Stieleria varia: one gene and its partner. The protein of the gene in region 1 interacts with the protein of each later gene in a pairwise test. Links are inferred from orthologs where the notes say so. Each region holds a gene or a part of one and is shown on either strand. Other genes may lie near its edges.

What was found. Proteins that work in one complex are often made in the same cells at the same time.
Region 2: the proteins of dnaB (region 1) and Pla52nx_RS23800 interact in binary tests that used the Escherichia coli proteins (3 or more experiments, as listed by UniProt). The link is inferred for Stieleria varia from one-to-one orthologs.

Annotation. Positions count from the first base shown.
Region 1 is NZ_CP151726.1:4,792,833-4,798,131, forward strand. Bases 2,451-5,299 are described here. They hold dnaB (replicative DNA helicase), read left to right. Parts: upstream 2,451-3,075; coding sequence 3,076-4,524; downstream 4,525-5,299. Other genes in these bases: Pla52nx_RS16180 (DnaA ATPase domain-containing protein), read left to right, coding at 2,451-2,933; tsaD (tRNA (adenosine(37)-N6)-threonylcarbamoyltransferase complex transferase subunit TsaD), read right to left, coding at 4,845-5,299. Outside these bases: transcriptional repressor LexA, read right to left, coding at 1-123; Pla52nx_RS16170 (hypothetical protein), read right to left, coding at 457-660; Pla52nx_RS16175 (hypothetical protein), read right to left, coding at 895-1,083; more of Pla52nx_RS16180, read left to right, coding at 1,098-2,450. UniProt on the Escherichia coli protein: The main replicative DNA helicase, it participates in initiation and elongation during chromosome replication. Travels ahead of the DNA replisome, separating dsDNA into templates for DNA synthesis.
Region 2 is NZ_CP151726.1:7,064,481-7,072,360, forward strand. Bases 1,990-4,969 are described here. They hold Pla52nx_RS23800 (ATP-dependent helicase), read left to right. Parts: upstream 1,990-2,458; coding sequence 2,459-4,480; downstream 4,481-4,969. Other genes in these bases: Pla52nx_RS23795 (hypothetical protein), read left to right, coding at 1,990-2,444; Pla52nx_RS23805 (gamma-glutamylcyclotransferase family protein), read left to right, coding at 4,477-4,914. Outside these bases: ispD (2-C-methyl-D-erythritol 4-phosphate cytidylyltransferase), read right to left, coding at 1-232; Pla52nx_RS23790 (Gfo/Idh/MocA family protein), read right to left, coding at 255-1,451; more of Pla52nx_RS23795, read left to right, coding at 1,737-1,989; Pla52nx_RS23810 (DUF4347 domain-containing protein), read right to left, coding at 5,251-7,440. UniProt on the Escherichia coli protein: Rep helicase is a single-stranded (ss)DNA-dependent ATPase involved in DNA replication; it can initiate unwinding at a nick in the DNA. It binds to ssDNA and acts in a progressive fashion along the DNA in the 3' to 5' direction.

The sequences.
Region 1 (5,299 bases):
CTTGATCCCAAACTGTTCTCCAATTTCGCGGACGGTCGGACCATAGCCCCGGGTCAGAATCAATCCCCGAATCAGCTCGTACACCTCGCGCTGGCGTTCAGTGAGTTGCGGATTCGACATCATGCTGCCTTCTAGTAATAGATGAACTCTGTCGTCGCTGTGAGCACATAGTCTAACAGCTGGTAAACGCTTGTCCATGGCGGGGGGTGAAGTGACCGCCCTTCTTGACCTCCCGACCATGAGAGTGGGGAATCGGTTTTCTCCCAAAATGGGTGAAACCGACGCGTACACTCTGGACAACTGTTTATTCGCAAGCCCGTTACGCGAATAAAACTTTTTGTCGATTTGCATCCTTGGTCTCCTTCATTGAAGGAAGTTCGCGGGGCGATGCGACAACAAAGCCCTCATCAACGGCTCAAAAACCACAGATTCTGTTTTTGCGGTCCCCTGTCGAGCTCAGCCGAGACCTCGCGTCGGTTCTGCCTGGCGTCCTCGGTTCGTCTCTAAGTCATTGAACAGCATGGACTTGCGGTCGCTGGCAGGTCGTGGGTTGCGGCCGTTTACTTCGCTCGGTGAGAGCGGATCTGGAAATGAAAATACCGTGAATGATTGGAGAGCATTCTTGGTCAACAGGTTTTCCACCGCGGCACGACGGGGCATGTCAGAACTTTTTTAGTGCCGTTGGAATGGCCGATGGAGGCGATGTGACCGCTTTTTGTTACCTGAGCCGAACCACTGCAACCGCATTGTGGACAAGCTCAAGCAGATTCCACCGAACCGATTTGACTTGCGTGCTAGCAAACATAGAATCTGCCCACGATCGCAACGGAGGGCTTATTCGTCTCCGTCGCGGTTTGGATGATCGCGGGGAGGCATTAGTGTCGCCCAGCGGAGCTAGGTTGGCGAACGTGATGCCAACGCTTTGGCTGCCTCCACTTTTCGAGATCGTCTTTCCCCCAAACGCTTGCGGATTTCGTACCGATCGAAACGCATGATCTCATCGGTTTGCTCGTTGGAATGCTCCAACTGCAAACGCGTTGCGTCATCGTGCAGATCAACGATTCTTGCGGCGACCTTACGCACACACCGCGACATCCATGAAGGAGGATTGCGCTACCGGTATGGCTGCAACGCACGGCTGCAACGACGGCAAGGATGTCGTCGAACAATTCATGGAGGCGTTGAAGCAGCGTATCGGGGCAGACCGGTTCGACGTTTGGTTTCAAAACGTCGGGTTCGATTTTGCAGCGACGCAAGGCGGTATCGCCGAAGTGAACTTGATCGTTACGGTCAACGGTCAGTTCGCGCTCGATCGCATCTCCAAGAACTTTATGCCACAGTTGCGTGGTGCGGCCAGCCAAGCCGCTGGGATGACCGCTGGCGTTGTCTTGCAAGTCGCAACGGCTCGCCAAATCGAACTGCCGTTGGAAGATGCGGCGACTGAGCTGAATGGGCAAGAGGATGTTGGGTCATTACGGAGCGACTGCGAAACGGTTGCAAAGCTGGCACCCAGTGCCAACGGGAACAGTGCCAACGTTAGCAAACGTGAGAGCGCAGGTCACACGAACAACAGCTACAAGCGACAACAGCGTCGTGGCGTTGCGTCGCTCAAGTCCGTGTTGCTCGATGGTGTAAGCAATCGGCAACCAGAGCGCCCGGTGCGACGAGCCGTTGCGGCGCGAAGCACTGCTGATGGCGTGACGTTCGATCCCAACCAGCCCGCTTTGTTTCCAGAAATATCGGGCGTGACGAGTGGTTCGAGTCCGCTGTCCAATGGTGAGACGAAGCCTGCTCCCGTGGGCGACCCAAACGCTCAGGCACCCAGTGATTCCAACTCCGCGACATCGCCGACTTCACAGTCAAACTCGCAGCCGACCTCGCAGCCAACGACGCCACCACCGCGTTGGGAAACGTTCGTTCATGGCAAGTGCAACGAGCTGGCTTATACGGCTTGCCGAATGGTCTGCGAGTCACCATCGCTTGCCGCACCCTTGTTCTTGTGGGGACCTCCCGGAACCGGCAAATCACACTTGCTGCATTCGCTGGCCCATCAGTTGCGTCGCATCCATCGACTCCGCCGAGTGATCACGTTGTCCGCGGAAGCGTTCACGAACGACTTCATCGGATCGGTTCACAACAACGGATGCGGTTTGCCCGCGTTTCGCAGTCGCTACCGTGATGTTGACGCATTGTTGATCGACGACATCCAGTTCATGGGTGCCAAGAAAGCGACTTTGCGCGAGCTGCTGTACACCGTCGAGACGCTTGCCGAAGCGGGCCGGCCGATGATTTTTGCCGGCACCTACGCACCGGGCGACATGCCAGGACTCAGTGTCGAACTTGCCGGGCGAATGGCCGGTGGCTTGGTCTGTCAGATGCAGGGTTTGGATTTGCTGACGCGTCGAACGATGCTACAGAATCACGCGACACAGCACTGCCCGATTGCTTGGCCTACCGAAACGTTGGATCAAATTGCAATGTCCATCACCGGTGATGGGCGTGTCATCCACGGCATCGTCAATCTCATCTCGCTGTTGCAGCGGATGAACAACCGCATGCCGACGATGGACGAGATTCGCCAGTTCGGCGGGCATCTGATGCGGATGTCGGATCAGCCGGTCACGCTGTCGGCGATCGAGCGTGCGGTGGAGCGTGTGTTCCAGTTGCCGCCGGACTCGATGCAGACCGCCGCGCGAACAAAAACGGTGACCGAACCGCGAATGCTGGCTATGTACCTTTCCCGCGAAAAGACTTCCAGTGCCTTTGGCGAAATCGGACGTCACTACGGTGGGCGTAGTCACAGCACGGCGATTCTGGCGTCTTCTCGGGTCGGACAGTGGCTTGAGGACGGCAGATCCATCGGTAGAGGGGCCGCCGCAATCAGCGTCCAAGAGGCACTTCAGAAAGTCGAAACCCTGTTGCGATCCGGCTGAGCCGGATACAAAAGAGAACGGCGTCGTCGTCACGTCGTCCTAAACGCGAGCGTCGCACGTTTTTCGCCGTTTTGACGCAATTGCCGTCGCCGCCACCGATTCACCTCCATTTTCTCACCGTTTTCCAAGGACCGGAATCTTGATCGCAGACGACTCAGACCGCTACGACAACCGCCGCGGAAAAAAGAAACGCCCCGCCTCCGCCGCCGAGATTCTGTCTCGACAGCCTCCTTATGACTTAGAAGCAGAGATGGGGGTACTGGGTAGCATCTTGCTGTTGCCCGAAGTCTGTGACGACTTGGCGTCGCTCAAAGCGGATGACTTTTACGATGACGCAAACCGCATGATCTACGCTCAATTGCGAGACATGCATGACTCGGGTGAAAAGATCGACATCACTCTGCTCGTCTCGCGACTCAAAAAAGCAGACCATTATGAAAAGGCAGGTGGCGCGGCTTACCTCGCACGGCTTTCCAGCAGCGTCGCCAACGCCGCCCACGCGGTCTATTACGCCGGTATCGTCGGCGAAAAAGCCGTCTACAGAAATCTGATCACCGCCAGCACCGAGATCCTTCGCGACGCTTACGAACAGAATAGTGAAGCGCGTGAACTGTGCGCCCAAGCGGAACAGAAGGTGTTCTCGATCATGGACGGTCGCTCCACGCAATCGTTGCACACCATGAGCGATGTGCTGCACCAATCGATGGATCGAATGGAGGCCCGTCTGAGAGGCGAAGTCACAGATGGAACGGTCGAAACCGGTTTGGCAGATTTTGACACCATGACCGGCGGTCTGCACAACGGTGAGTTGATCATCTTGGCCGCGCGCCCGTCGATGGGCAAGACAGCCTTGGCGATGAACATCGGCGAACACGTGGCGATCGAAGTCCGTGAGCCGGTGTTGTTCGTGAGTTTGGAAATGTCCGGAATCGAACTTGCCGACCGGATGCTCTGCTCATTGGCACGTGTCAACGGTCACCGCATGCGAAACGGAACGATCAGCTCCGAAGACCAGACACGCTTGATCAGCAAAGCCAACGAGATCAGCCAAGCACCGCTGTACGTGGACGACTCTCCCAGTCGAACGGTCAGCGAAATCGCCGCGGCCGCCCGTCGTATCAAACGTCGCGAAGGCAACTTGGGGCTGATCGTGATCGACTACTTGCAACTGATCGAACCGGACAACTCACGCGATCCGCGACAAGAACAGGTGGCAAAGATCGCGCGACGTTTGAAAGGGATGGCGCGTGAACTGGAAACACCGATGCTCTGCCTGTCGCAATTGAATCGACAAGCAGAGGACAGCAAGGATCACCGTCCCAAACTCAGCCACTTGCGCGAATCAGGTGCAATCGAGCAAGATGCTGACGTGGTGATGTTTGTCCACCGCGAAGAGTACTACCACCGTGGCGAAGACCGTGCGCAGTACGCCGGCCAAGCGGAAATCATCATCGCGAAACAACGCAACGGTCCGGTCGGCGACGTACAACTGACCTGGGAAGCCGACTTCACCAAGTTCTCCAACCGGGCCCCCGAACGCCACAGCGAATTCGATGGCTACGCCGAATTCACCAGCCCCGGCGGTTTCTAGGGCAAAACATTGATCAACGCAGGTTTCCGGGCGTAGGGCTGGGCTGTTCAAAAATCGGGGTTGACATTGTTTTTTCAATCCATGTTTTTGTCCCATGCATCGCAATCAGAGTGAGCCTCAGACGCTAGCCGTGGGCCGGCACCACAATCCGCCTCAGGCCCACGGCTAGCACCTGAGGCTCACGGCTAGCGCCTCAGGCCCACGGCTAGCGCCTGAGGCTCACTGGGGGCCACCAGCTGCGCCGGGAGAGGTGACAGAAACTTGCGGAGCGCCACAGTGCCACATTCCCAACATTCTAGCTGTCCACGGATCACCCCGAATCAGAACCCACGCTGTAATCCGGCTGTGATGTCCAAATCGAGCGATGCAAACTCGCCTCGCTTGATTTTCTCTAGCGCGATCGCTCCCATCACCGCATTGTCGCTGCACAGGTCCATCGGTGCGATCACCAGTTGAAATCCGTCCGCATCCGCGGCCGTCTGTAACTGTTCTCGCAAGTACGGATTCGCCGCTACACCGCCACCGACAATCAATCGCGGAGTTTTGTAGGCCGCCACCGCTCGACGGCTTTTGGATACCAGCACGTCCACCACCGCGGCTTCAAAAGAGGCACATAGATCGGCCTTTTCTTGCTCCGTCAAACGGACCGCAGAAAAATCACTCTTACCCGGACCCACGATGCAATATCGAACGGCTGTCTTCAGGCCGCTGAAACTGAAGTTGTAGTGCTCGTCATGGATCATGGATCGCGGAAACGCATGGGCGCGACGGTCGC
Region 2 (7,880 bases), 2.3 Mb from region 1 along the record:
ACCTTGGCCGGTCGGTTTCCGATATCGGCATGACAAGGTGACGAACATTCGGGTTCGCCGACAGACGCTCCGCCGCATGCTGCCACAGTGTTTTGCCGGCCAGATCGGCGAACAGCTTGTTCTGCTGCGCACCGAAACGCCGACCGCTGCCCGCCGCCGGCAAGATCACAGCGGTACATCGTTCACTCGATCCCATCGATGAATCGGCATTGGTGTCGGTCGCGACGGGCATGTTGTGAACGTTGGATCCCGAGTTACTTTCGCGCCGCAGCGTGCTTCAACGGCAACCACGCCGCGTCTTGACTGCTGCTGGCAACGCATTGCTGAATAAAGTACATGCCTTCCACCCCATCGTACACGTTCGGGTACACCGTGTCGCGTTGCTCCACCGTCTCGCCCGCGGCACGAGCGACCATGGCATCAAACGCGGACGAGTAAACATTCGCAAACGCTTCAAAGAACGCTTCGGGGTGACCACTGGGCAATCGGCATGCCGCCGCACCGCTGCCGTTGGTGAAGGGCGCGTTGGGGTCACGCGTGTAGATCTGGTGCGGCTTGCCGTTTTGGCGAACGATCATTTCATTCGGGTTTTCTTGACGCCATTTCAACGAACCCTTGGTGCCATCGATTTCGATTTCGACATCGTTCTCGCGGCCGTGGCTGATTTGCGAAGCGGTCACGCTGCCAAGGGCACCGCTTTCGTAGCGGATGATGGCGGTGCCGTAGTCATCCAGCTTGCGGCCTTCCACAAACGTCTTCAGCGAACAACTGACCGTCTCGGGCAACAAGCCTGTCATGTAGCGTCCCAGGTTGTAGGCATGCGTCGCGATGTCGCCGAACGCGCCGGCCGCGCCGCTCTTGCTGGGGTCGGTTCGCCAAGCGGCCTGTTTTTGATCTTCCGCCTCCAACTGAGTCCGCAGCCAACCCTGGATGTACTGAGACCGAATCGCGTTGATCTCACCCAGCTCGCCGTTGAGAATCATCTCACGTGCTTGGCGAACCAACGGGTAACCCGTGTAGTTGTGCGAAACCGCAAACACGACGTTGCTTTCCTGAACGGACTTCAGCAACGTCTCGGCTTGATCCAAATCGAACGTCATCGGTTTGTCGCAAACGACGTTGAACCCGGCCTTGACCGCCGCATCGGCGACTTCAAAGTGGACGTGGTTGGGTGTCGTGATGCTGACGAAATCGATCCGCTCGTCTTCGGGCAATTTGGCTTCCGTTTCCAGCATTTCCTGGTAGCTGGAATATGCCCGGGATTCCGCGATGTCGTAGTCGGGGGCCGACGCTTTGGCTCGCTCTGGGTTGCTGCTCAACGCTCCCGCAGTGACCACGGCGCGATTGTCCAGGCAAGCCGCAATGGAATGGACACGGCCGATAAAGGAGCCTTGTCCGCCGCCCACCAGGGCCATACGTAGTTTTCGATTCAACGGTGCGTTAATGCCCATGGCGGTTTTCTTGACCTCGCTGGTGGGATGGAGACAATGGGGGAATCGTTCAAAAACGCAATCGTAAAGTTCGATCCGCGCCCGTACAATTGGCGGTCGGTCGCAATCGGCGAATCCCGACGCGAAAAATTCGTTGCACGATTGAGATTTACGCCGTCATGGGGGAAGATCTGGTTGACGATCACCGCCTGTGCGACGGAATTGCGTTTTTCTCACATTCTGTTTTTCTCGCGTTCGACTGACCACTGCTGGAAACTTCTCCCCACATTTCGCTCGGAGCCCACGATGTCTCACAACGAATCCTCTCGATCCAATGATTCCGCGGGTGTCCCGCTGGAACTGGCGGTTGCCAGCGATAACGGCCCATTTTCGGCGGATGAAACCGGCGGTCCGTGCTGCTCCGGCGCCAAGATCTGGAATTCTCTGCGTCACTACGGTTGGCGAGTGACTGGCGTTGCCGTGGTCGCAGCCTCGTTGTTCACGGCCACCTTCTTTGCCGGTAAAGCGACCTCGCTGTCAGAGCAACTGAATCGACCACAGACGGGTTTTAACATCCCTGGATTGCCCACGATCGGTGCCACAGCATCCGTCACCAGCGAAAAATTTTCCATGGCCACCGGCCCCGTCAGCCAGCAAGCCGAAGGCTTGTTTGTGCTCGATCACAACTCGGGCTTGCTGCAATGCAGCGTGATGTATCCCAGACAAGGTCGATTCTTGGGGCTGTTCACCGTCAACGTGATGGAAGCCCTGGGTTCAGGTGACAAGGGCGGCGGATACATCATGGCAACCGGTTTGGTCGACATGCCCAGCTCCAGCCAAAACCCTGTCGCGTCCAGCGTGGTCTATGTGCTGAACACATCCACCGGCGCTTACGCGTGTTACGGGATCCCATTTGACCGCGTCTCGATGAACGGCGGACGCCCGCAACAAGCTCCCATGGTGTTGGTTGCCGTTGGCAACGCCGATCCTATTCTCGACCGTGACGATCGATAGGTAACACCAAAACCATGTCTGACGGAGCAGCCGGCAATCACGGATTGAACGAAGCCCAAGCGGAAGCGGTGCGGACCCTGTCCGGACCGCTTCTCGTGCTGGCCGGTGCCGGGACCGGCAAGACTCGAGTCGTCACATTCCGCATCGCGAATCTGATCCGCAGTGGGATCGCGCCCGACCGAATCCTGGCGGTGACCTTCACCAACAAGGCCGCCGGTGAGATGAAGGAACGGATCGGGGAACTGCTCGGTCACAAAAAACGACGACTTCGCAAGGGTGAGAAACCGCCGCCTGCCCCCACCGTCAGCACGTTCCACGCCCACTGCGTCCGCGTGCTGCGACGTCATGCCAAAGCGCTCGGCTATCCGGAAAAATTCTCGATCTACGATCGTAGCGATCAAGAATCCCTCGCTCGCGGCATCTTGCGAGAACTCAGGCTGTCCAACACCGCACTCAAACCCGGTGACATGCTGTCGATCATCAGTAATTGGAAGAACGCATCGATCCATCCCGATCGAGCCGCCATGGTGGCGGGCAACGACAAAGAACACTTTGCCGCCGCCGGATACCGCCGCTACCAAGCCGGTTTGCAAGCTCGCGGCGCGATGGACTTTGACGACCTGCTGCTGCAAACCGAAGTCCTCTTTGACCAGCATCCCGACATTCGGGACATCGAGGCCGCTCGCTTTGATCACGTCCTGGTCGACGAGTACCAAGACACCAACGGCAGCCAATATCGAATCACCAAACACCTTGCCGGTCGACATCGAAATCTGTGCGTCGTGGGCGACGACGATCAATCGATCTACGCGTGGCGTGGCGCCGATGTCACGCACATCCTGAGCTTCGGCAAGGACTGGCCGGATGCCAAGATCGTCTGCCTGGAAAGCAACTATCGCAGCACCGGCGCCATCCTGGAGATGGCAAACCGTTTGATCCAATTCAACAGCGAACGCCACGACAAAATCCTCCGAGCCTCTCGCCCCGACGGCATTCGACCACGAATCGCTCAGTTCAAAGACGAACAGGAAGAGGCCAAGACCGTGGTCGCTGAAATCAGCCATCTGATTCACAACGAACACATTCAACCTCGCGACATCGCCATCCTGTTCCGCACCAACGAACAGCCACGACTCTTTGAAACCGAATTGCGCAAAGCCGACGTGCCCTACGTGATGCTCGGCAGCCAGTCGTTCTTTGATCGTCGCGAAGTACGTGACATCGTCGCTTATCTGAAATGGATCGATCAGCCCAACGACGAAGTCTCCCTGCTCCGCGTGATCAATACTCCCGCACGCGGCATCAGTACCAAAACGATCAAGACCCTGATGGAGAATGCGGTCAAAGTCGGCAAGCCGATTTGGCAAGTCATGATGGATCAGGAGGTGGTCGATATGCTGCAACCGGCAGCCCAACGAGGCATCGCCGATCTTCGTTCGATCCTGGAAGACGTCCAACAAAGAGCGACCAACGAAAGCCTGACGGCCGCAATGGATACGCTGATCAGTCGGACCGGATACGCGGGCGAAATCACGCGACTCTACGATGATCCGCTGGAACGTGAATCCAGAATGGCGTCGATCGGCGAAGTCAGCAATGCGATCGGAGCGTTCGAAGACGGTCGCGAAAAGGCGGACCTGACCGGCTTCTTGGCGGACATCGCGCTGAGCGGCAAAGAAATGGGCAACGAAAAGGACAAGCTCGCGGCGCAAAATGCAGTTTGGCTACTGACCATGCACGCAGCCAAAGGACTGGAGTTTCCTGTGGTGTACATGGTCGGCATGGAAGAAGGCCTCTTGCCCCACAGTCGCAGCGTCAAAAGCGGTCGCGAGGAGGACATCGCCGAAGAACGCCGTCTGTGTTACGTCGGCGTGACCCGCGCCCAGGAAAAACTCACGCTCTCCATGGCCCTGACACGTCGCAAATGGGGCAAAGCACGTCCGACGATCCCGAGCCAATTCTTGTACGAGATCACCGGGCAAGCGCAAAACCCGAATCAGTTTCGCAAGCGACGTTCCGCGACCATCAACTCATGACCCAAGATCCCGCAAAGTCGCTTCATCACTTCTTTGTCTACGGAACTCTCAAACGTGGCCAGTGTCGCGAACGAATGTGGCCCGCCGCCCCGCTTCGCATCGCCCCCGCGTGGACCCTCGGTCACCTCTACGGCCGCGATGATTACCCGGCCATGACAACGGGCACTGACAGGGTTTTGGGTGAGTGTTGGACCTACGAATCTAGCGACGTCGAGGCCGTCTTCAAAACCCTCGATGAGATCGAAGGCACCGAGGGTAATTCCCCAACGGACCTGTACCATCGCCACGAGATCCAAATCCATTTGCTCGACGATGAAACACGCCTGTTCGCCCAAGCGTACTTCTACGTCAAGCCACCCGAAACCGACGGCTTCCAGCGAATCCAGCCCGACGCCAACCACCACGTGGTTTGGCCACCATTCATCCCCTCCTGAGATTCGCCTCAAAAAATAGTCGCTATCGATTTTCCAAATCGATAGCGAACTCATTGTCGCTCGATTTTCCAAATCGATAGCGGGCGCAACCAGAGGACTCACCAGTGCCGTACGTACGCACCCATGGAAAAAGCCGTCCAGATCATGGACGATGGCTGAGCGTACGACAGCCCGCGCTATCGATTTGGAAAATCGAGCGACTATTTGCGGGCGCAACCAGAGGACTCACCAGTGCCGTACGTACGCACCCATGGAAAAAGCCGTCCAGATCATGGGCGATGGCTGAGCGTACAGCAGCCCACGCTATCGATTTGGAAAATCGAGCGACTATCTTGCTCAGCCGATCAACTGAAACGAACCCAGCAGCCCGGCGGCGTTCGGGTTGCCTGCCGTGTCAACGATGGCACCTTCGGCGACGGAGACGAAGTACTCGCCGAGTTCGAATGGCAAGCCGTCATCACGCGTCAGATAGAAAACCTCAAACACGGTGGCTGGAGCCTGACTGCCGCCAGCAATGGCTTGGGCCGTTGCCGAGAAACCATTGGGTCCGGTCACCGTCACGCGATCAGGAACCTGCCTCGTCTCAGGGTACGTGACGTTGTCGTCGTACTGCAGCGAAAACTGAATGATCCCATCAGGCCGAACATTGGTTTGCGTCGTCGTCAAGCTGACCGTTGGCGGCACAAAATCGATCGGGACCTGGACGTCGACCAAAAAGGTTCCCAGGACCTGCCCAGGGGCAACGTTGCCAGCTTCGTCACGAAGCGAATCCGGCAGCAGTTCGACCGTGTAGGTTCCGTTGGTCGAGGTGTCAAAGAATCCTGAGCTGGATGCCGCGTCGACAAACGTGATCGTTGTACGCTGGTCAGGATTGAACGCATTGGGATCATCAATCGAAAATGCCACACGAGCGATTTGGTCAAACCCGTTCGGGCCGGTCACACGAATTCGTCCGTCCGGTCCCAGCTTAAAATTGTCTTCGTACACAACGGAGAAACTGATCGTGCCTGTTCGTTCCGTGATGGTCAGGTTGCTGTCAAAGGATGCGGTCGGTGGCGTGGTGTCCGCCGAAGTGATTTTGTCGAGTGACACCGACGAAATGATTGCCGAACTTTGCTCCACCGCGACTGGACTGGGCCCGGCCAAGTCCGTGTTCTGAACCCAAACCCAGATCGATGCATATCGGGCGTCTGTGGGCGTAGTGAATTGCAATGTATTCACATTTCCGTTGACGACATCATTTGTCTGCAAAGCGACGAATTGCTCGCCGATTTCGACCCCCGATTCATCATAGAAATCAATGCCGACAACTGCGGGGCCAGCGGTCACAGCGAACGCCGACGTTTCTCCTTGGCGGAATCCGTCGACGGAGAACACGTATTCGGCACCGCCGTCGATCGTGGTTCCCGTCCACGCCACACCATCAGCTTGTCCCGCGGTGACCACCAATTGACCGGCACTCATGTAGGCCGTGGTGCCCGGGTTGTCGTTGAAGTATCGCCCGTCCAGATTCAGCAAACCGGTCGGCTGTGAGCCACCGTATTGGAAATAGCCGTTGGCGTGCAACGTATCACCACGCCCATACCCGGCGGCGATCCCGTCTTCATTGAACCATGTCCCCGTTGAAAACGTTGCTTCGCTTTCTGACTCAAAACGTTGCCCGTTGATCTCGACATAATCGACGGTCAAGTTGCGGTCGATTCCCAACTCAGGTTGATACAGATCGTTGACGAAGTGGACTTTGATTTGATCGGCCGTCAGCAATTGTTCGGATTGATAGACGAATGGGCTTTCGCTGGTGCCGACGTCCCACTGCGCAACCACGGCATCGTCGATCAACAACTGAGCGATTTCTTGTCCGGTACTGCCCGTGGCCGCAACGGTGACATTCAATGTGCCACGAAATCGGTTTCTGGAATCGACAGTGAACGCGATCACCGTATCGATCTGGCCAACGTGCCGTTCCAACGTCCAGTTGCCGTGCTCGCTATCGGCGCCGGTTCGGTCGATCGAAGCAGCCACATCAGCACCGGTCAAATCCGAGATCAATTCCATCAATGATTGGCCAGAGACTCCCGAACCAGAATGACAACCGTACAGCAAGATATCGGCGTCACTGGAAAGGGACTGAGACCAAAGAGAAACATCCGATGACCGAGCAGCCAGAGCCGACTCATCGATGACTTGCCCTCCCAGCACGATTCGCCCCTCAGCCCCATGGGTGACCAAGTGAACGGCCGATACGTTGTATCGCCCCGACAATCCCTTTCCAATTTGATCGATGAAATCTTGTTTGGGATCCAACAACACGATCTCGGCCGACGGGTCGACTCCGTCAATGAGTGTCGTCAAATCGACGAGCGTCTGATCCACAAAGACGACCGAGGGGACGCTGGATTCGTTGGTCGTCTGCTCGGTGGTGGGCAAATCGACCGTAGCGACATCGGCCACGGCAAGCCCGGCGTCGCCTGCCAGCATGGTGCGAGCTTCCAAGGGCGCAAACGACCATTGGGTTTGTTTCTTCATCCGTTTCATCGATCAATCACTCATGATGTGTATTTTCAAAGAGAGCGTCATCAGGATAAACCGCTGGGCAGGGGAAATGAACGGTATGCCGCTGTGATGGATCGTTTTTTCCTGATCTCAGCAGTTAGGTCGGCAGCCGAGCCGGGGATTCTGAAATCGCTGGCCCTTCATTAGATCCTCTGGGCACCCAGTGAGTCGAACGATCGGATACAATCTCGCATCTCCTACAGGCAGCTACCATTTCGGTGGTTCCTGTCACACGAACATGGATTCCACGTGACGCGGTCCGAGCAGATTTCTAGGGCCTTGATACCAGCACGACGCGCGAGCGAGTGGTTGATGGTTTCTTGTTCACTCGCTTGCGCTTCTTGCTGGTATTTGCCTCGTTTCCAACCACTGTCAATTCGCGCTCACAGCGTGCACCGAAAATCGACGCAGAT